4 regions of the Bacillus sp. FSL H8-0534 genome follow, and region 3 is predicted to be linked to each of the others. Evidence: predicted binding sites of a transcription regulator. Region 3 holds the regulator's gene; each other region holds the start of a gene.
What was found. The regulator LexA, encoded in region 3, represses DNA repair genes until DNA is damaged. The targets are predictions, from matches to a motif close to CGAACATATGTTCG.
Positions count from the first base shown of each region.

Region 1: uvrB (excinuclease ABC subunit B) is a predicted target of LexA. The motif match lies at 1,847-1,860, and genes of this name have one in related genera.
Region 2: MHH71_RS24615 (ImmA/IrrE family metallo-endopeptidase) is a predicted target of LexA. The motif match lies at 4,599-4,612, and genes of this name have one in related genera.
Region 4: recA (recombinase RecA) is a predicted target of LexA. The motif match lies at 4,616-4,629, and genes of this name have one in related genera.

Region 1 is NZ_JBBOUC010000001.1:3,501,810-3,507,551, forward strand. Features, by position in the region: gene MHH71_RS17820 (amino acid permease) at 1-994, opposite strand, end outside; gene MHH71_RS17825 (DUF4362 domain-containing protein) at 1,207-1,635, shown strand; gene uvrB (excinuclease ABC subunit B) at 1,933-3,909, shown strand; gene uvrA (excinuclease ABC subunit UvrA) at 3,915-5,742, shown strand, end outside.
Region 2 is NZ_JBBOUC010000001.1:4,810,538-4,816,279, reverse strand. Features, by position in the region: gene dnaB (replicative DNA helicase) at 1-828, opposite strand, end outside; gene MHH71_RS24650 (DnaD domain-containing protein) at 828-1,748, opposite strand; gene MHH71_RS24645 (hypothetical protein) at 2,029-2,313, opposite strand; gene MHH71_RS24640 (hypothetical protein) at 2,495-2,716, opposite strand; gene MHH71_RS24635 (helix-turn-helix domain-containing protein) at 2,731-3,318, opposite strand; gene MHH71_RS24630 (hypothetical protein) at 3,408-3,656, opposite strand; gene MHH71_RS24625 (helix-turn-helix domain-containing protein) at 3,722-3,937, opposite strand; gene MHH71_RS24620 (helix-turn-helix domain-containing protein) at 4,100-4,471, shown strand; gene MHH71_RS24615 (ImmA/IrrE family metallo-endopeptidase) at 4,639-5,163, shown strand; gene MHH71_RS24610 (recombinase family protein) at 5,258-5,742, shown strand, end outside.
Region 3 is NZ_JBBOUC010000001.1:5,020,879-5,026,620, reverse strand. Features, by position in the region: gene MHH71_RS25790 (bifunctional metallophosphatase/5'-nucleotidase) at 1-540, shown strand, start outside; gene MHH71_RS25785 (DUF896 domain-containing protein) at 583-822, opposite strand; gene MHH71_RS25780 (YneB family resolvase-like protein) at 868-1,524, opposite strand; gene lexA (transcriptional repressor LexA) at 1,667-2,287, shown strand; gene MHH71_RS25770 (DUF4097 family beta strand repeat-containing protein) at 2,317-3,117, opposite strand; gene MHH71_RS25765 (DUF1700 domain-containing protein) at 3,123-3,665, opposite strand; gene MHH71_RS25760 (PadR family transcriptional regulator) at 3,670-3,981, opposite strand; gene MHH71_RS25755 (pyruvate kinase) at 4,204-5,256, opposite strand; partial or broken gene MHH71_RS25750 (DUF2935 domain-containing protein) at 5,491-5,742, opposite strand, start outside.
Region 4 is NZ_JBBOUC010000001.1:4,858,421-4,864,162, reverse strand. Features, by position in the region: gene MHH71_RS24925 (dipeptidase) at 1-109, opposite strand, end outside; gene spoVS (stage V sporulation protein SpoVS) at 133-393, opposite strand; gene MHH71_RS24915 (TIGR00282 family metallophosphoesterase) at 543-1,337, opposite strand; gene rny (ribonuclease Y) at 1,520-3,088, opposite strand; gene recA (recombinase RecA) at 3,520-4,545, opposite strand; gene MHH71_RS24900 (competence/damage-inducible protein A) at 4,688-5,742, opposite strand, start outside.

The DNA.
Region 1 (5,742 bases), 1.5 Mb from region 3:
TTGCGTAAAATAAACGTGTTTGTCCATATAACATAACGAGTAATACAGTTGTAATTCCAGTAATTGCTCCTAAAGAAATGAAACCTGCGATCCAATCTTGTTGGATGTATTGTAGTGCAAATGCAACAGGGTTTTTAACACCTAACTGATCGTAAGGCACAATTCCAGTTAAAATTAATGAAACAACGATATATAAAATTGTACAGATTGTTAAAGAAGCAATAATGCCGATTGGCATGTTACGCTGTGGGTTTTTTACTTCTTCAGCAGCTGTTGATACAGCGTCAAATCCGATGTAAGCAAAGAATACAGTTGCAGCTCCAGTTGTTACGCCAGAGAAGCCGAACGGCATAAATGGTGTCCAGTTTTCAGGTTTGACATAGAAAGCGCCAACACCGATAAATAGTAAGACAACAAAGAGTTTGATAGCTACCATAATCGCATTAAAGCGAGCTGATTTTTTTGCTCCTCTTGTTAACAACAATGTCATTAGAAAGATAATACAGATTGCCGGTAAGTCTACGTATGTTCCAGCTTCAGGATTATATGCGCTTGTTAAAGCGGTAGGTAATGTAATCCCGAATCCACTTAATAATCCTTGGAAATATCCTGACCAACCAGAGGCAACAGCTGAGGAAGCTAAGCCGTATTCTAAAATTAAATCCCACCCTAAAATCCAGGCGATTAATTCTCCAAATGTTGCATAGCTATAAGTGTATGCACTACCAGATACCGGTACAGTTGATGCGAATTCAGAATAACATAGTGCTGCAAATACACAGGCTAAACCGGATAAAATAAACGATAGAATAAGTGCTGGTCCTGCGTGTTCTGCTGCGGCAACACCAGTAAGAACGAAAATGCCTGTTCCAATAATGGCGCCGACCCCGAGCATTGTGAGATCAAATGCACCGAGTTCTTTCTTTAAAGATGCCCCTTTTTGTTCTGCCTGTGCTAATAATGCTGAAATGGATTTTTTCCGAAATAGATTCATATAGATCCCTCACTCCTTAGTTGTTATAATATTCTGAAAAATATTCCCATTTTGTCGTATCGTGTCGAATCTTTGTAGTTCGTATTCTAAAGTAAAATAATATTTTTGTAAATATTTATTTTTTAGAAAATTCTACCTATTAATATTGTTCTTCTAGTTAATCTCGTGTTGAATGATAGTATAAAGCCAAAACAAGCTGGAGAGGATTTAATATGAGAAAAGGAATTGCCTTATTGTGTTTTCTATTTTGTATTGGAAGCTTAGTAGCATGTTCACAATCGGGCGGTAAAATTGATGAGAATAATGATGTGATTGCAAAAGGACATAAAATTTCTAATTTACATAAATTCGAGAAGTTCTTCATGAATGTTGAAAAAGGTAGAGCGGATAAAATATGCATTGTGAATTATACACATGAAGGAGATCCAATCTTTCAAACGCTAGAATATGTTGGGAGAGAAATCAGCTATAAGGTAGATAATTCTTATGATAAATTTGCTGGTAAAGATAAAGGAATTTACTCCGATACTTGTAAAAAGATAATGAAAGATACTCGTGAAGATATAAGGTATACGCTACATGATTGTGTGAAAGAAACAGGTCATAATGGATATGACCTGTTACGTATATCGGCAAAATAAATGGGATTAAAAAAGGAAGGGGCTTATAAAAAGAAGAAACCTTCCTTTTGCTATGTTTATCCCGCTATTTGTGGGCAGTAAGACTCCCATCTCAAGATTCAGAGAGAAACGAGGAACAACTGCCCGTAAAAGACAGATTTATTAACCATCAGTGGAGATGAAGAAAACCCCTACTGATGGAAGTTTCACTTTATATTGTCGAAAACTTTACCGAATATCTGTTCGTTTTCTTGGTTTTTTCATGGGCATTCGTGGTAAAATGAGAATACAGATTTTTTACGAGGAGGTCGGTTTTGTTTGGAACATCAATTTGAGATTGTCTCAGAATATTCCCCGCAAGGTGATCAGCCAAGAGCGATACAGCAGCTGGTAGCGGGGATTAATAATGGTAAGAAACATCAAGTGTTGCTTGGAGCGACAGGAACGGGAAAGACATTTACGATTTCGAATGTTATTAAAGAAGTGAAGAAGCCAACGCTTGTAATGGCTCATAATAAAACATTAGCAGGACAACTGTATAGTGAACTCAAAGATTTCTTTCCGAACAATGCTGTTGAGTATTTTGTGAGTTATTACGATTATTATCAACCGGAAGCGTATGTACCACAAACCGATACGTTTATTGAAAAAGATGCACAAATCAATGATGAGATTGATAAATTACGTCACTCAGCGACATCAGCTTTATTTGAACGAGATGATGTCATTATTGTAGCAAGTGTTTCTTGTATTTACGGCTTAGGTTCGCCAGAAGAATACCGTGAACTTGTGGTTTCTTTACGCGTTGGTATGGAAAAGGACCGTAATCAATTGCTTCGTGAACTTGTTGATGTGCAGTACGGTCGTAATGATATTGATTTTAAACGCGGAACATTTCGAGTGCGCGGAGATGTAGTTGAGATTTTCCCAGCATCGCTTGATGAACATTGTATTCGGATTGAGTTTTTTGGCGATGAGATTGATCGTATCCGTGAAGTGAATGCCTTAACAGGTGAAGTATTAGCAGAACGTGAACATGTAGCAATCTTTCCGGCATCTCACTTCGTTACACGTGAAGAAAAAATGAAAGTTGCCATTGAAAATATTGAAAAAGAATTAGAAGAACGTTTAAAAGAATTAAATGATAACGGTAAATTGTTAGAAGCCCAGCGTATTGAGCAGCGAACTCGTTACGATTTAGAAATGATGCGAGAGATGGGATTTTGTTCGGGGATTGAAAACTACTCCCGTCATTTGACGCTCCGTCCAGCTGGTTCAACACCATATACATTAATAGATTATTTCCCTAAAGATTTCCTAATTGTTATGGATGAGTCGCATGTAACAGTGCCACAAGTAAGAGCGATGTATAATGGGGACCAAGCGCGTAAACAAGTGCTTGTTGACCATGGATTTCGCTTGCCGTCAGCGATGGATAATAGACCGCTTATGTTTGAAGAGTTTGAAGAGAAAACGAATCAAGTTGTGTATGTATCAGCAACACCGGGTCCATATGAACTAGAGCTTACACCGGAAGTTGTGGAGCAAATTATCCGTCCAACGGGGCTTTTAGATCCGCAAATTGATGTAAGACCAATTGAAGGGCAAATAGATGATTTATTAGGGGAAATCCATGACCGCATTGCGAAAAATGAGCGTGTATTGATTACGACATTAACAAAGAAAATGTCAGAGGATTTAACAGATTATTTAAAAGATGTTGGTATTAAAGTAAACTACCTACATTCTGAAATTAAAACGCTAGAGCGGATTGAAATTATTCGAGATCTTCGCCTTGGTAAATTTGATGTGCTTATTGGTATTAACTTGTTGCGAGAAGGGCTTGATATTCCAGAAGTATCACTCGTAGCGATTTTAGATGCGGACAAAGAAGGGTTCCTACGTTCAGAGCGATCATTGATTCAGACAATTGGTCGTGCCGCGCGTAATGAACACGGTCATGTAATCATGTACGCAGATCGCATAACGAGATCGATGGGAATTGCAATTGAAGAGACGAAACGCCGTCGTCAAAAGCAAGAAGCTTACAACGAGGAACATGGCATTACACCGAAAACAATTCAAAAAGAAGTACGTGACGTGATTCGTGCAACAACAGCTGCAGAAGAAACAGAAGTGTATGAAGCTGGGCCGGCTAAGAAAATGACGAAGAAAGAACGAGAAAAAACAATCGCGAAGATGGAAGCAGAAATGAAGGAAGCGGCAAAGGCACTAGACTTCGAGCGTGCAGCTGAGCTGAGAGATTTACTGCTAGAATTAAAAGCGGAAGGGTGAAAATAGTGAGCAAAGATTTTATCGTTGTAAAAGGTGCGAGGGCACATAACTTGAAAAATATTGATGTAACCATTCCGAGAAATCAGCTCGTTGTTGTGACAGGTCTGTCTGGTTCAGGGAAATCATCATTAGCATTTGATACGATTTATGCCGAAGGGCAGCGCAGATACGTGGAGTCTTTATCCGCGTATGCGCGCCAATTTTTAGGGCAAATGGATAAACCGGATGTGGATACAATTGAAGGGTTATCGCCAGCAATTTCAATTGATCAAAAAACGACGAGTCGTAACCCGCGTTCAACAGTCGGAACGGTGACAGAGATTTATGATTATTTACGCCTATTATTTGCGCGTATTGGGACACCAATCTGTCCGAACCACGGGATTGAAATTACATCACAAACGGTAGAACAAATGGTAGACCGTGTTTTGGAATATCCAGAGCGCACGAAATTACAAGTGTTAGCACCGATTGTATCAGGTCGTAAAGGTGCACACGTGAAAGTATTAGAGGATATAAAGAAACAAGGTTATGTTCGCGTTCGTGTTGATGGAGAAATGCTTGATGTGTCTGAAGAAATTACGTTAGATAAAAACAAGAAGCATTCCATTGAAGTCGTAATTGACCGTATCGTTGTGAAAGAAGGGGTTGCAAGCCGCCTTGCAGATTCTCTTGAAAGTGCATTGAAACTAGGTGGAGGTCGTGTATTAATCGATGTGATTGGAGAAGAGGAGCTTTTATTTAGTGAGCATCATGCTTGCCCGCATTGTGGTTTTTCGATCGGTGAATTAGAACCTCGTATGTTCTCTTTCAATAGCCCATTTGGTGCGTGTCCGTCTTGTGATGGGCTTGGCTCAAAGTTAGAGGTAGATTTAGAACTTGTAATTCCAAATTGGGATTTATCGTTAAATGGGCATGCGATTGCCCCTTGGGAACCGACTAGTTCGCAATATTATCCGCAATTACTGCAATCTGTGTGTAATCATTACGGCATTGATATGGATATGCCTGTGAAGGATATACCGAAAGAGTTATTTGATAAAGTGTTGTACGGAAGTGGAGAAGAGAAGGTTTATTTCCGTTATGTGAATGACTTTGGACAAGTGAAAGAAAGTGATATTTTATTTGAAGGAGTTATTCCAAATATTGAACGTCGCTACCGTGAAACAAGTTCTGATTACATTCGTGAACAAATGGAGAAGTATATGGCGGAGCAGGCGTGTCCGAAATGTAAGGGCGGCCGCTTGAAGCCAGAAAGCTTAGCTGTTTTTGTTGGCGGAAAAACGATTGCGGATGTAACGAAGTACTCTGTTCAAGAAGTTTATGATTTCTTCGAGGGCATTGAACTGACAGAAAAACAAGAAAAGATTGCTCGTTTAATTTTACGTGAAATTAAAGAGCGCGTAAGTTTCTTAATTAACGTTGGACTTGATTATTTAACATTAAGCCGTGCAGCAGGAACATTATCAGGTGGAGAAGCACAGCGTATTCGTCTTGCAACGCAAATTGGTTCTCGTTTAACTGGTGTATTGTATATTCTTGATGAACCTTCTATCGGTTTACATCAGCGTGACAATGATCGCTTGATTCGTACACTACAGGAAATGCGTGATTTAGGAAATACGCTAATCGTTGTTGAACATGATGAAGATACAATGATGGCGGCTGATTATTTACTTGATATTGGCCCTGGCGCAGGAATTCATGGTGGGCAAGTTGTGTCATCTGGCTCGCCAGATGAAGTGATGAATGATGATAATTCATTAACAGGGCAATATTTAAGCGGTAAGAAATTTATTCCGGTCCCACTTGAGAGACGTAAAGGGGATGGGC
Region 2 (5,742 bases), 210 kb from region 3:
TATTTCCAGTGGAAGATTGTTAATCAATCCCATTGCTTGGCTGATGTTTTCCCAGTCTTTGATATTGCAAAGTTTCTTAGGGTTTTTCATTTTGGTTGCATCAACATTGCCGGCACTAGAAATCATTCTCTTGAGCAATTGTTCTTCTCCCATCTCTAGTGAAAAGATTCCAACTGCTGTATCTGAACTTGCTGCATGATAAGCAACGTTTAGTACAAATGCCGTTTTCCCCATTGCTGGACGTGCACCAACAATGATTAAGTCTCCTGTCTGTAATCCAGAGGTCATTCGATTAAAATCGTAATATCCAGTGTTTATACCTGTTAAATCGCCAACATCGATTTGCATCTTCTTATATAGCCCAACAAGCGTTTCTTTTAAATCAAACTCACCTGAATAACCCGTTTCCTCTATCGCATTTAGTTCATCGATTGTATTGCCGATTGCACTAATATCTTTGTCTTTCTGAAGACGCTTATATAAATCACCAGCAACCTCTTGAGCATGCCGCATTTTCCATGCTTCTATCACAAGACCCTCGTGATACGAAAAGTTTTTTGTTGTTGAAACGCCCTCAGCTAAATTAACTAAAAACTGAATGTCACCAATTTGATTTATAAAACTATCTAATTTTTCAACTACAGTCACAAGATCTATAGGGCTTTCAACGTCTTCAAGTTCTCTCATTGCCTTAAAAATGGCTTGATGTGTTGGAAGAGAAAATTGATTTGGTTTTAACTGACAATCTTTTATCAAATCCCCTTCCATGATGATGCTGCCTAAAACACTTTGCTCCGCTTCCAAATTACGAATGATGTCGTTACTCATTATTGCATCCATCCATTCTGTTGATTAAGTGCTGCAAGTTCTTCATCAGTGGCGATATTTTGATTCCACTCTTTTTGTTGCTGCAATACTTGTTTAGTAGATTCAGACATAGCAACAGATTGATATGCTGGCTGTTGTTTTACTTGTGTTGTTCGTTTAGCACGAAACTCTTTGTCGGCTACTTCAACATCAGTTACTGTTTTAAAGCCTTTAACATGCCAATCTCTTAAAATTGAATTTACATAAGACATGTTTCTTGTATTTTTTTCCAGAGAAATTCCCATTGCTTTAACAACTAGCTCTGCATTTAAATCATCTACCCACGCAAGAATTCCTTCTGCGATAAAAGGTGTCATGAATCCAAAGTTTTGTTCGTAAAAAGAAATTGGGTTAACTTCAACAACGTCCGTGCGCTCTTCTTGTTGTTTTTCTTTTTCTTTTTCTTTTTCTTTTTCTTTTTCCCCACTTATCGTTGACGTATCGTGGCACGTATCGTGAACAGCAAGAAACTCTTCGAAAATAGCACGAATTTTATCATTTTTAACTTTTGGAGTTACTAAGCTAATAAGACTAATATCTGTTACTCCATCAAGTTCTTTGCGAACACAATCTTCAATTGGTTTACCGCCTCTATTAAGGTTATATTTACCCCAATTGATAATTGCTAGTTCGCGTGTTTCTGGATTATACTTAACTAATTTATGATGGTTTTCAAAACGATCTAAGAGTGAATTAACACTTTCCATGGAGTAACCTAAATCAAAATCCATTTGCTTTTTGGTGATTTGGTACACACCAATTTGAGTAGTACATGGGTTTGTAAGAAGATACAGATTAAATAATTTATCTTCCGGAGTCATCTCCTCAATAACTTTTGCATCCTGCCAAAATGAAACTTGAACTGGTCTAAAAACTGCCATGTTATTCATCCTCCCGTTTACATATCGCAAACCCGTCCTCTATACGTAATAAGCGATAATTTTTATAACCTTTTTTAGATATTGCTGTACTAAATAAGCAAGGTGCTGTTCTGACGTTACCTGTTGGACAATCTTAGGATTTAACAACACTCTATGTAATGTTTTGTCTAAAAGCATACAATACACTCCATTGTTATAACGTTTATGATTTGGTATAATTAACTTAACTAAAATTTACCAACCACTATTTATCTATCACTCGGCAAAGTGATAGATTTTTTTATTTCCTACGACTTACCAGCGAAGCGTTAACACCTTTAGAACGAGATCCTTTAATAATCACACAATAACTTTTAGATACTTCATGTTCCTCCTTTTCTTCACGAAGCATCTTAAACTCTTTTACACATCGATTAAGCTCTTCTTCCCAATAATTCGCTTCCTCATGAGATTTAGCGTTGAACATGTTGTAAATGCATGTATTCATGCAATCATGAAGTTCATTTGTAAACGAAAAGTCTCCTAGAAGAACAAGATCATGCAGACAATAGTATTCAGTTGTCATGGTTTTCACCTCTTTTCTATGTAAATGGATGCTGTACGCATCGTTACAACCAGAAAGGGATATCTTTAAAGGGGGTTGGGTAACAATCCTTTCTGGTCATAGCGACAAGCACAGTGGCTTGTCCAAATAATAAATAAAATGGTATAATTACTTTGTAGAATTTATTGCGAGCTACTGTTGTCTAGGCGGTAGCTTTTTCTTTTGCCCATTTATGTTTTAAAGTAAATGATGCCTCAATAATTTTGATTCGAATTCCCACTAACTTTTTCTCTTGTTGTAATTCTCCTAACTTTTTATCATCACCAAATGTTTTAGCTATTTTTATTTCACCAGTTAACTTTGCATCATAACGAATTAGTTCCTTATATTCTCTTAAGCTTGGATTCTTGTAATCTACTGTCACTTACATTTCCTCCTTTACAAAACTTTTGTTAAAGTCATTAAGCTATCCACCGATTGAATAATAACGTTTTCTGACATAGCCTTTTGCAACCAGCTTTTTTGTATTTGTTCCATAATGCCAAAGTGTACTTGTTCAAGAGCTTGTACTACACATTGAGTAGCTTGGATTGTATCGAAGATTTCTTTTGCATGAACTGCGTATTCATGTTTCTCCTTTTCGCCCAACTTCCATGAACGTGTTGTAATTTGTAAATTCATGATTTCCTTCGTTGCCGCAATCCCCTCTTCGGCTTGCTTGATGTAATTCATAAGTTGTAAATTTACATCGCTCGTTAAACGAGGATCTGTTGGTGGTAATCCTACACCATAAATATGTTTAATTGCCTGTTTATTTAATGGTGCTCCTGTTGCATCACACCAATCCATTGCTAATTCAAAAGGCACTTTAGAAAAACCAGATTCAATATTTTTTAAACGTTCGTAAGTAATGCCGAGATACTCTGCTAGACCTTTCTTTGTTCGATAATGTGCATTTTCACAACATTCTCTAGCATTACGTAGCAATCCACCTATAGACGAATTGCAATATATACTTGTTCCCATATTTGTTCGCCTCCGTATTAAGTTGTCAAAGGATTACAATAAAGTTTATAGAATACATAACTTGTCTATTTTTATGTAAAAAAGAGGAATTAATCCTCGATACTTTCTTTTGCTTGCATTTCTTTGATGATGGCCCAACCAGCCTCGTAATATGCTCGAAGGATTTTATCAATTTCCTTTTGTGGTTTAGGTTCAGGAGCCACAATATAAACTTTCGTTTTTCCAAACTCATAAGAAGCTGAATATTCTTCTTGTTGGCTCATGGTGTCACCTCTTGAAGTGCTTTTTACATTTGTATGCTGCTGATCTGTTGGTACTGCCATTGGAAGTGCTGACATTTTTTCACCTTCTTTCGTTATTCGGACATAAATTTGCATTAGCATTCAAACCCCTTTATTTTTTATCACTCTAAAACTTTGCAAACTGAATAGCGCGTAGACAAAAAAATATCTTCTTTTTTCTTTCCATATAACTTTGCAATTTGATCAGCTCTCTCTGCGCTGACCTGCCGCTGTCCGTTTTCAATTTGTGACAAATAGCCACCAGAAATACCGAGATTCTTTGCAGCTTCTTCAATACTTATTCCAAATTTCATACGCATTTCTTTTGGTCCAATCACTTCTTTATCACCACCTAAAACTACGCATAATGTGTTGTTATCCAAAATATACTACGCATTATGCAAAGTATCAACGCGTTTCGCAAAGTTTTTGTCAATTCATTTCAAATTTTGCACTTTGCAAAGTATAATTAATCTTAGAAGATGAATAGGAGGATTCCTATGATTGGAGAGAATTTAAGAAAATTAAGAAAGACAAATAACCTAACTATGAAAGAGTTAGGGCAAAAATTAAATCTGGCTGAATCAACAATATCAGGTTATGAGAATGGAAACAGAAAACCTGATTATGACACGTTAAATAAGTTTGCTGATTTCTTTGAGGTTTCAACTGACTATCTTTTAGGTAGAGATATTACTAAAAATACAACTAGAGACACTTATACCTATAATCCTTTAACAGATCCCGATCTAGGACTTTGGTTTAAAGACATCAAAGATGCTTCTCCTGATAAACAAGAAGAACTTAAACAGTTTTGGGAGTTTATTAAAAGTAAGGAGAAAAATCGTAAACCTGGGGATAAACAAAATTAATTAAATAACCTAAATAAATACACGCTGTATTGCGTGTATTTATTTGAACAGGAATGGTTAATTGTTCCTATAATTCTTATATATTTTTAAAGCCCCCTTCACGGGCTTTTCTTTTTACAGCAAAATAAGAACATACGTTTGCATTTTTAACAATGGAGTGAAATGATATGCATAAAACACAGCCTTACTACACAACACAAATCGAAGATTATATTAAAAATTTGTATCATTCTTTATCCATCTTTATTCCAGAACAAATTGATATGATAACAATTGCCCAAAAACTAAATATTTGGTTACATTTTGCTCCATTTGGAAGTCGTGCTATTTGTAAAAATAATTTGCCCAGTATTATTATTGATAATCGAAACATGGCTTATCAACAATGGGAGGACTTTGGTCATGAGCTTTGCCATGTTCTATTCCATGTAGGAAATCAGCTATACATACCGAAATTATTTTTAGACTACCAAGAAGCAAAAGCAAACAATTTCAAGCTACATTTTTGTATTCCTACTTTTATGTTAAGGACACTAAACCTTCCCGAAACAAGAAAAGAATCGATATACCTCATTGCAAAAACTTTCAATGTTTCATTTCATACTGCTGAGCAACGCTTGTTGCATTATGAAAATCAGCTGCTAGCTAGTCATTTGCTAAATGTTTTTTCACAAACATGTCTAATTACATAATAAAAACTATAACTTCTACTTAACTACATTGAATTTTTATAATTTATCTTATTTACTTTTCGTATAATTAATACTAAATATAGGAGGTACTGCCATGAAAACCGCAATCTACTTACGTAAATCACGCGCTGATCTAGAAGCCGAAGCACGTGGTGAAGGTGAAACTTTAGCAAAGCACCGCACTACCCTGCTGAAAATAGCTAAAGAGCTAAATTTAGATGTTTTATCCGTTCGTGAGGAAATCGTTTCTGGGGAGAGCTTAGTGAAACGTCCTGAGATGTTGGCACTACTCGAAGAAATTGAAGATAACAAATATGACGTTGTTCTATGTATGGATATGGACCGTTTAGGACGTGGCGGTATGAAAGAGCAAGGAATCATCTTAGAGACATTTAAACGCTCCAATACGAAGATTATGACACCTAGAAAGACTTATGACCTTAACGATGAGTGGGACGAAGAATACAGTGAATTTGAGGCGTTTATGGCACGTAAAGAGTTAAAGATTATTACTCGCCGTATGCAACGTGGTCGTATTGCAAGTGTAGAGGCTGGCAATTACCTTGGTACGCATGCACC
Region 3 (5,742 bases):
CAAATGGAGGTAGCTGGAGTCCATATTTCTTGTACAAGCCTATTTCATAATGAATCTTCTGGCTTTCCAAATCAAATTACAATGAGAGATATTGTATCAAATTATATTTATCCAAACACATTAAAGGTCATACGTATTACAGGAAAAGATATTAAAGATGCTCTTGAATTATCCGCTGAATATTTCACATTAAATAACGAAGAAGATATTATTGTAAACCCCGCTTACAATACGCCAAAACCACAGCATTACAATTACGATATGTGGGAAGGAGTTTCATACATATTAAACATTTCAAAACCAGTTGGTGAACGAATAGTTTCCTTACAATATGACGGATCTCCCATTCACTTTGATCAAGAATATGACGTAGTTATGAATAATTATCGTGCAAGTGGTGGCGGAAATTATTTTATGTACCAAAATAAACCCATCATAAAAGACATACCAATTGATATGTCTGAACTTATCGCAAATTACATATTAGAGCGGGGGACAATTGAAGCGACTACCAATCGTAATTGGAAAGTTACCAAATAAACCATTCTATTAAAATCAAAAAAGATGGGCTGCGCCCACCTCTTAATTTAACTTTGTATTATCTTGTTTTTTCAATGCTTTTAATTTCGTCGGTGTAATATCTTTACCTTCTTCGTTAACGACTTTAATGCCTTTTAATTCGTTTAACATATTTTGACGAAATCCTTTTAAATATTGTTCACGGAGCGATTGGCGCTCACGTTGTTCTTCTTCAGTTAATCCTTCAGCTTTCGCTTTTTTCGCTAAGAAGTTAATGCGTTCAATGAGTTCGTGACTTAGCATCTCGAATCCCCTTTCTACTTAAAACTGATTATTATCATACAATAGTTAGTCTTGTTTATCAAGCAATTGCTTCGTGTATTCCACGTATCTGCGATGTACTGTTGCTTTAGATACATCGTGTCCAAAACCTCGAAGCGTTGCTGCAATTTCCTCAAATGTTAATTCATTGCGACGCAGACGTACAATTTCTTCAATCGGCACTTCTTTCTTTTCACGTCCTGTGCTTAAATGTCGGTTTTTTAAGTTTTTTTCTGGACGAAACCCTCTTTCTACCGCTCTCTGCATTCCACGTTTAATCTTCAAATTATGAATCTTTCTCTGATACTCTTCAACTATACCAATAATATCTAGTACCATAGAATCCGAATCAGAAAGCTGTAATTCACCATTATGCGTATGTGTATATACTTTTATTCCTTCTTTATGTAAACAGTGCATTAAAGCAATTTTTGCATTCCCTCTTCCAAGCCGCGTTTCATCTTGAATGAGAAGCACATCGACCTGTTCATCTCGAATCATATCTAACACTTCTAATATACCGTCTCGTTCAATCGTATAGCCGCTTGCCTTCTCCTCAATCACCTTTATAACATTCATTTGATACCGCTCAGCTAAATGCAATAATTCATCTTTTTGGCGTGATAATGAAGTTTCCTGCGCTTCTTTCGTTGTGCTTACACGGGCATAAATGATTGCATTCATTTTAAAACCTTCTTCCTCATTTCAATTTTTCCTTTAGTGTATCACAAATCGTCCTTTTGTTCGAACTTATGTTTGTAGAATGTTTTTTTGCATGTTATACTTATAAGTAAGAAAATTGAAAGAAAACGAGGTGTAAAAAAACATGGAAAAGTTAACAAAACGCCAGCAAGACATTCTCGACTTCATTAAACTAAAAGTACAAGAAAAAGGTTATCCACCTTCCGTACGCGAAATCGGTCAAGCGGTTGGCCTTGCTTCTAGTTCTACGGTGCACGGACATTTATCACGTCTAGAAGAAAAAGGTTATATTCGACGTGATCCAACAAAACCAAGAGCTATTGAAATTTTAGGAGAAGTAAGAATCGAAACAGACACACAATCAGTTGTTCAAGTCCCAATTGTCGGAAAAGTTACAGCTGGTTTACCAATTACAGCAGTTGAAAGTGTAGAAGAACACTTCCCACTTCCTGCAAGCGTTGTTGCTGGAGCAGACCAGGTGTTTATGCTACGAATCTCTGGAGATAGTATGATCGAAGCTGGTATTCTGGATGGAGACTTAGTTGTTGTTCGCCAACAACATTCTGCATACAATGGAGAAATCGTTGTTGCTTTAACAGAAGATAATGAAGCAACTGTAAAACGTTTTTACAAAGAAAAAGATCATTTCCGCTTACAACCCGAAAACTCTTCTTTAGAGCCAATCATTTTAGATAAAGTCTCTGTTATTGGAAAAGTAATCGGGGTATATCGCGATTTACATTAAAAAATAGACCAGTTAAACTGGTCTATTTTTTAATTCGCTTCAATTGTCACGTCTCCTGCAGATGTTTGTCCGCTAATTTTTACGCTCCCATTCCCTACTACTACATTTCTTTCTTCCTCCTTGAAAACCTTAACTTCACCAGCAAATGTTTTCCCACTTACAGTCGCATCTTGAGGCTTTTCAAGTAGACGAATATCAACATCTCCTGCAGTCGAGCTTGCTTCCACATCATATTTAGAGTCATGATCAATAACGTCCACATCTCCACTTGTTGTTTTCGCAACAACTTTTCCACTTACTTTTTTCATTTTAATTCCGCCCGCTTTTGAAGATCCTTCTACTTTCTTCGCTGTCACCCGCTCTATTTCTACATCTCCACCAAGCGTTGCAGCTTCTATGCGTTCACTCTTCACATCATTTACTGTTATCTCACCAGCAGAAGAACTTACTTTTATGTCTTGATAAGCACGTTCTGGAACAACAATTGTTACCCCCGACGATTTAAACCCAAATGATAAAAATGAAAAATCTAATGAAATTCCTTTTTTTATCTTACCTTGAACTTTTAATATATCTCCTTTTTCATCAATACTTATTTTTTGCTTCGTAGTATTTCCTGATTGTTTTATATAAAAAGAAGAATCATTCCCTTTTTGAACTGTAACATCCTCAGCATCCAAATCAATTTCTAGATTTTTAATTACTTCATTTTTTATAACTCTTTCAGTTTCTCCCTTTTCCGCCGCATCTACTGTTTTTGAATATGTTTGCGATATACCAATAACACCAATAATGATACAAGCGACAGCTATTAATACTATCTTTTTCATCTCAGCTATTCCCCTCTAATCATTTTGAGATTCCAATTGACATAGCGCACACAAAATTTTTTAAACCATTTTGTACAGTAGTAAGCACCTATACATAACAATAATCCAACACCAACAAACGTAATAGAAACGAATACCTCAAGCCACAAAAAAGTACCAGTTAGGATTTTAATTACTACAAATAGTGGTGCCACAACGCTAGCAACTCCACCAACCCAAAGTGCAAATATAAAACTTATAATTGCGACTAAAGGACCTAATACAAGAATAAAATTTAATAAACTAAGACCAATTGCCGCCATTACAGCTCTTGTTATATTTGAAGCAGATGGATCCTTTTTCATCTCATCAAAACGATATAACGCTAACATCTCTTTCGCAATTGCTTTTGGCGAACCGAGTCCTTTTATAATTTCTACCTCTGTCTTCCCTTCCTCTAATCCAAACTGAAAATGCTCCTCATAATCGTATAAAATATCCTGTCTTTCTTCTTCTGATAACTTTCTAAGATGTCCTGATAGATCTCGAAGAAACTGTTCTTTGTTCATCTCATTACACCTCTTCAATAATTTCTTGTACCCCTCTAGCAAAGTCACGCCAATCCGTTACAAGTAAATGGAGTTGTTCTTCACCTTGATTTGTTAATTGATAATATTTACGCGGTGGCCCTTCTGTTGATTCTTTTAAATATGTTTGAAAATAGCCCTCTTTTGTTAATCGACGTAATAACGGATATACAGACCCTTCCGATATTAAAAATTTATTGGAGATTTGCTGAACGAGCTCATAACCGTAGCAATCTTTTCGTTTGACAAGTGCCAGTACACAAAGTTCTAGCACACCTTTTTTAAACTGGACGTTCAAAGATAATCCTCCTTTCCAATCAGTACCACTCAATGCAAGGTACTTACGTTATCCATAATATACCATCAACTATTGTTTATTGCAAGGTACCGTTTGTTGTCTATTTAATAAAATACCGTTTTCCACCTCTCTTTTCTTTATACCAAACAAATTAAAGAATCACGATTCCCCTTACCTAAACATGGAGAAATCGTGATAAATAATATCATACAATTCTATACACTAAATGGATTTATGTAATAATTCCAGCACATCTTTCATAACAAAGGGGGCATCTTTTTTTACACGCTCAGCAAACTCAGAAACTAGACGCAATGTTTTAATACTTTCAATCGGATGATCACCTGATGCACTTTCAGCAGAAAGCATAACAGCATTCGTTCCATCCAATACAGCTTGAAATACATCAGTCACCTCAGCTCTTGTAGGAATAGAATAATCCACCATGGATTGAAGCATTTGCGTTGCCGTAATCACATACGTATTTGTGCGATTACACTCATGAATCATCATTTTTTGTAAAAGCGGAATAAATTGGTACGGTAATTCTACGCCTAAATCGCCCCTGGCAATCATAATACCCTCCACTTCTTTACATATCTCCTGAAAATTCTCGATGGCCTCCATCGTTTCCACCTTAGCAATTAGATTTGGTGAAGTTTCATTTTTTAGGCGGATAAAGTTCCGGATTTCCTGTATATGAGAAGGTTTTCTAACAAATGAGCATGCAATAAAGTCAACATTCTCACTTAAAAGAAACTGAATATCTTTTTTATCCTTCTCTGTAATAGCTGGTAAGCTAACGATTGTACCTGGTAAATTCACCCCCTTATGAGAAGCTATATCGCCACCTACCTTTACTTTTGTTTCTATTTTATCCTCGCTTATCTTTTCAACCGTTAACTCAACTTGTCCATCATTAATAAGAATTCTATTTCCAACTTTCACGTCATTAATAATCCCTGGATAATCAACACTTGCTTCTTCTTTGTTTCCAGAAATAGAATGAATGTATAAAGTAAAAGTATCTCCTGCTTGAAGAGTAACTCCATTTTCTTCAATAACTCCCAATCTTATCTTGGGTCCTTGTAAATCCCCTAAAATTTTGATGGAATCATCTAAAGATTTTACCAATTGAATTATTTCCTTATGGCTTCCATGGGAACCATGCGATAAATTAAGGCGGATAATATTCATACCATTTCTTATTAACTGCGACAAAGTATCCTTATTATTACTCGCCGGTCCAATTGTACAAATTCGATCAATTGTCATATTTTCACCATCCTTTTTTATCTATAATTCCCATATAGAAAGAAAAAATAATATTTCTCATACATGGTTTGTAATGTAAGAGTAGAAAAGGCCGATAATTCCTTAGTACAAGAATTACCGACCTTTTCATGATGAAAATGACCTGAGTTGTTGCATGATAAAAAAGCGAACCATCAAATGGATTTTTTTAACAAATGAACACTCTAGTATGTATCCATCACGATAACAAAGCACTCATTCCATCGATTGCTGCATTTGTTTTTGTTTCAACCTTTCTTCCAACACATGAATCATAAATAAAAAATGCTCAGCTTCTCTTGTAACATGATCAGCTAGTAATGGATTAATTACATTTCGAATTTGGCATGTTTGAATAAGTTCCAATCCCGCCTTTTTGAAATTTCTCAATTCAACTGTGGCATTTTCACTATCTTTATTTAGCTTTCCGATTAAATCCTTCACCAAGAAAAAGTGCATATTCCTTCA
Region 4 (5,742 bases), 160 kb from region 3:
GAAAATTCTTCTTTCCTTTTGCACTCCATAGTTGCCATAGTACATCACAGTGCGCATCAAACACTTTCACTTTCATTTCCCCTTCCCCATAAAAACAACCTGTTTGCATAAAAGCAAACAGGTTGTTCAAACTTAACGAGGTTCTACAATTAATTTTATTGCTGTACGTTCTTCACCATCAATCATAATGTCTGTAAAAGCTGGGATACAAATCAAATCCAAACCACTAGGCGCTACAAACCCTCTTGCAATTGCTACTGCCTTCACAGCTTGATTTAATGCACCTGCGCCAATAGCTTGGATTTCTGCTGTTCCGCGTTCGCGAATAACTCCAGCAAGTGCACCGGCTACAGAGTTAGGGACCGAAGTTGCTTTAACTTTTAATATTTCCATTCCTCGTTTCCTCCTCGTTTCTTTAAAAAGTATTAGCGATTGATTTCACTTTAACTTATATTCACGAGGGGAGACATGTATTCCTGCTAAATTTCTGTAATTTTTCTAAAAAATTAAAATATAATGTTTTTTCTAACTTTTAAATGATCTTATTCGAAAAATGGCTGATCATCATTGATTAAAATACGTTCAATTTTTTTTGCTTTTCCTGTATTTGGATCCACATCAATTAATACTGCACTTAGTTGCGTTCTTCCATTTGTTACTTCAAAACGTACAGGTAAATTCGTTAAAAATTTCTTCAGTACAGCTTCACGATCCATACCTAAAATCCCATCATACGGACCAGTCATTCCAACATCTGTAATATAAGCTGTTCCGCTTGGCAAAATACGATTATCTGCTGTTGGAACATGCGTATGTGTCCCTACGACTGCCGTAGCACGTCCATCTACGTACCAACCAAGCGCCTGTTTTTCACTTGTTGTCTCAGCATGAAAATCAATAAAGATAATATTTGTACGTTTTTTCGCAATGTTAATTAATTCATCTACTTTTCGGAACGGGCAATCAATTGGCGGAAGGAACGTACGTCCTTGTAAATTAATTACCGCTACTTCGGTACCGTTACAATTTACAAAAATAAGTCCTTTTCCCGGTGTTCCCTCTGGGAAATTGGCTGGTCTTGCAAGATATTTTGCATCATCAATAAACTCAAACACTTCACGGTTATCCCAAGCATGATTCCCAAGCGTAACTGCTTGTGCACCACACTCTAAAAAGTTTCGGTAAATTTTCTCTGTAATACCACGGCCACCTGCAGCATTTTCTCCATTAATAATTGTTACAGTAGGCGTATATTTTTTCTTTAACGCCGGTACGTATTGTTGAATCATACCTCTTCCAGGGGATCCTACTACATCTCCAACAAATAAAATTCTCATATGTCTTACCCTTTCTATGTACTACTTATTTTATTACTCACTAATAAGAAAAACAAACTGCTCATTAAAACTCTTCTTCCATTCTAGCCAACTAGAATGGAAATCGAATAAAGTGATTTGCAAACGATTTATTTTATATTTCCCAATCCCAACACAAAAAAATAAAGTGGTGTTTCACCACTTTATTTTGCGTATTCCACTGCACGTGTTTCACGAATAACTGTTACTTTAATATGTCCTGGATAATCCAGTTCATTTTCAATACGTTTTCGAATATCACGCGCTAAACGATGGGCTTCTAAATCATCGATTGTATCCGGTTTTACCAAGATGCGAACTTCACGTCCTGCTTGAATTGCAAAAGATTTTTCTACTCCTTCATAGGATTCTGAAATCTCTTCTAACTTTTCAAGACGACGAATATAGTTTTCAAGCGTTTCACTACGAGCTCCTGGTCTTGCAGCTGATAACGCATCCGCTGCTGCAACTAAAACTGCAATGATGGAAGTTGGTTCTGTATCACCATGGTGAGATGCGATACTATTAATAACAACCGGATGCTCTTTATATTTCGTTGCGAGTTCAACACCAATTTCAACGTGACTACCTTCTACTTCATGGTCAATTGCTTTTCCGATATCATGCAATAGACCTGCACGTCTTGCTAGTTTTTCATCCTCGCCAAGCTCCGCTGCCATAAGTCCTGTTAAGTACGCTACTTCCATAGAGTGTTTCAACACATTTTGTCCATAACTTGTACGGTATTTCAAACGACCTAAGATTTTAATTAAATCTGGATGTAATCCGTGGACACCTACTTCAAATGTTGTTTGTTCCCCAACTTCGCGAATATACTCATCCACTTCACGTCTCGATTTTTCGACCATTTCCTCAATACGTGCTGGGTGAATACGTCCATCCTGTACGAGCTTATCAAGAGCGATACGAGCTGTTTCACGACGAATTGGATCGAACCCTGATAGGATTACCGCTTCTGGCGTATCATCAATAATAAGGTCAATACCTGTTAACGTTTCTAACGTACGAATATTACGACCTTCACGCCCGATAATACGTCCCTTCATTTCGTCATTTGGAAGATTTACAACCGAAACGGTTGTTTCAGCAACATGATCAGCTGCACATCTTTGCATTGCAAGAGATAAAATCTCTTTTGCTTTCTTATCCGCCTCTTCTTTCGCACGAACTTCACTTTCTTTTACCATAACGGCAATTTCATGAGAAATTTCACTTTCCACTTTCCCTAAAATGATTGCTTTCGCTTGTTCGCGTGTCAGATTGGAAATGCGCTCTAATTCCGTTTGTTGCTTTTGAACTAACTCTCCCACTTTGCTTTCCAACTCTTCAATCTGTTGTTGTCTCGCTACAAGAGATTCCTCTTTCTTTTCTAACATCTGCTCACGTTTATCGAGCGTCTCGTCTTTACGATCAAGGTTCTCTTCTTTTTGCATTAAACGATTTTCTTGTTTTTGTAATTCGCTTCTACGATCACGAATTTCTAATTCAGCTTCTGTACGAAGTGTATGAATTTCATCCTTTGCTTCTAAAAGCGCTTCCTTCTTAAGTGCCTCTGCTTCACGATTTGCATCTTCTAAAATGCGTCTCGCTTCGTTTGCTGCACCATTAATCTTCGCTTCTGCAATAGACTTTCGAACAAAAAAGCCAACAACTGCACCGACTGTTGCAAGCAAAATGGAGATGAGTATCCAAATTAATGTACTACTACTCATGATTTCACCTCCCCTTGCCATGAATGAAAAAAGACTGTCGGCATGTACATTAATTTGCAACGTACAGCAAAGACCGTCGCCCCGCTTTTTAAGGGACTTTCTTCATTTCACAATTAAAATGTCATATTATTATTTCGAAAAGGTATAGAACCTACTCCGAATGTTACTTCTCTTCTAGAGAAGAGTGTATCGTATATAAGAAAAAATATACATTCTCATTGTATCTATCGCAATTTTCATTGTCAAGCGTTGTCTACTTTTACTTTCTTTACCTTTGTCATATAAATCTCCTTTTAACGAAAAAAGTTTATATTCACCAAAGATGACACCCCTTACCTAATCAGTTTTAACAAGAGAGAACGCTTGAATGAAAGGCCTTGCTACATATTATTGTGAAATAAAAAATAAAAGACACGAAATCGTGTCTTTTGTTAATCTAGAATAGCACCTTCTTCTAAGTTTCCAGAATCTTCACCAATACCATGATGTTCACGAATAAAGAATGCAATTTCATCTCTTAATTCTGGATTTTCTTTTAAGAATTGTTTTGCATTTTCGCGCCCTTGTCCTAAACGTTCTTCATTATAAGAATACCAAGCACCACTTTTTTGAACGATATCAAGTTCAGAAGCCATATCTAAAATTTCGCCTTCTCTTGAAATCCCTTCTCCGTACATAATATCAACTTCAGCAACACGGAAAGGAGGTGCTACTTTATTTTTCACTACTTTTATTTTTGTTTTGTTACCAACAATATCATTACCTTGCTTTAATTGCTCAGCGCGACGCACTTCAAGACGAACTGTTGAATAGAATTTCAACGCACGACCACCTGGAGTTGTTTCTGGGTTCCCGAACATAACCCCAACTTTTTCACGAATTTGGTTAATAAAGATTGCAATTGTTTTTGATTTGTTAATCGCACCGGAAAGCTTACGAAGTGCTTGTGACATTAGACGTGCTTGTAAACCGACGTGAGAGTCACCCATTTCTCCTTCGATTTCCGCTTTTGGTACAAGAGCCGCTACAGAGTCAATTACGATAATATCAATTGCACCGCTTCGTACTAAAGCTTCTGCAATTTCTAAACCTTGTTCTCCTGTATCAGGCTGTGATAATAGTAACTCATCAATATTAACACCCAATTTTTGTGCATATACAGGATCCATCGCATGTTCTGCATCAATAAATGCTGCTTGTCCACCTTGACGTTGCACTTCTGCAATCGCATGTAAGGAAACCGTTGTTTTACCTGAGCTTTCAGGTCCATAGATTTCGATAACACGTCCGCGCGGGTAACCACCAACACCTAAAGCTACATCAAGTGCTAATGAACCACTTGGAATTGTAGAAATTCTACGTTCTGCCTGTTCTCCTAATTTCATAATGGAGCCTTTACCAAATTGCTTCTCTATTTGTTTTAACGCCATATCTAATGCCGCTTGACGATCACTCATTCAAAATTCCTCCTTAACTGAATTGCTAATCTTATTATACCTATTTTCATATCAATTTGCCAACAAAAAACGAACGTTTATTCGTTTTTTTGTTTTCCATGGAAAAAGTTTCATTTTTCATCACAAAAAAACTAGAAGAAACTCACATCTCTTCTAGTTTTTTGTATAAATGATAAAATCCATATTTCACAGAGCGTTCCCGAATTTGCTGACGACTTCCACTTAATTTAAGAGGAAAAACAAACGTTGGTTCATTCTTTATCGCTAAACCTACAAAAACAGTACCAGGCTCTTTATTTTCCGAAGCACCCGGTCCTGCCACTCCAGTAAAGCTAATCCCAATATCTGCCTTCAATAGTGTCTTTACATTTTCAGCAAGATAACGAGCACATTGTTCGCTAACAGCACCGACTGTTTGTAAGGTTTCTTCAGGCACTTGTAAAACATGTTGTTTCACTTCGTTATGATAGCAAATCACGCCGCCTTTAAAAACAGAAGATACGCCGGCATTTTCTGTTACTTGATTTCCAAACAGACCGCCTGTTAAACTTTCTGCACACGCTAAAGTTAAAGCTTTTTTCTTCAATAAATCAATCGCTTTATTATGAAGAAAATCTTGATTATATCCGTAGAAAAACTCCCCTACTCGTTCTAAAATCAAATCTTCTATATGTTGAATTAACACTTCCGCATACTTTACATCATGGTGTTTAGCAGTCAAACGAAGCGTTACTTCTCCATCTGAAGCTAGCGGAGCAATTGTTGGATTCGTTTGACCATCAATTAAGTCTTGAACTTTCACTTCCAGTTGGGATTCTCCAATGCCGAAAAAACGAAGAACACGGGAATATATATGCTCTTCAGTTGTAAGGTTACGTAAAAACGGCTCTACGTAGCTTGTATACATCGGTTTCATTTCTTTTGGCGGGCCCGGTAATAAAATATAAATCTTCTGGTTCTTAGCTAGCCCCATACCCGGTGCCATACCATGATCATTTGCAAATACAGTCGATCCCTTCAAAACAAGTGCTTGTTTCTTATTATTTTCTGTGAATTCGCGTCCTGTACGTTTAAAATACTCGCCAATTGACGTTAAAGCCTCTTCATCATAAACAAGTTCTTCTTGTAAGGTTGAAGCAATTGTTTCTTTCGTTAAATCATCTTTTGTCGGTCCTAATCCACCAGTAAAAATAAGTA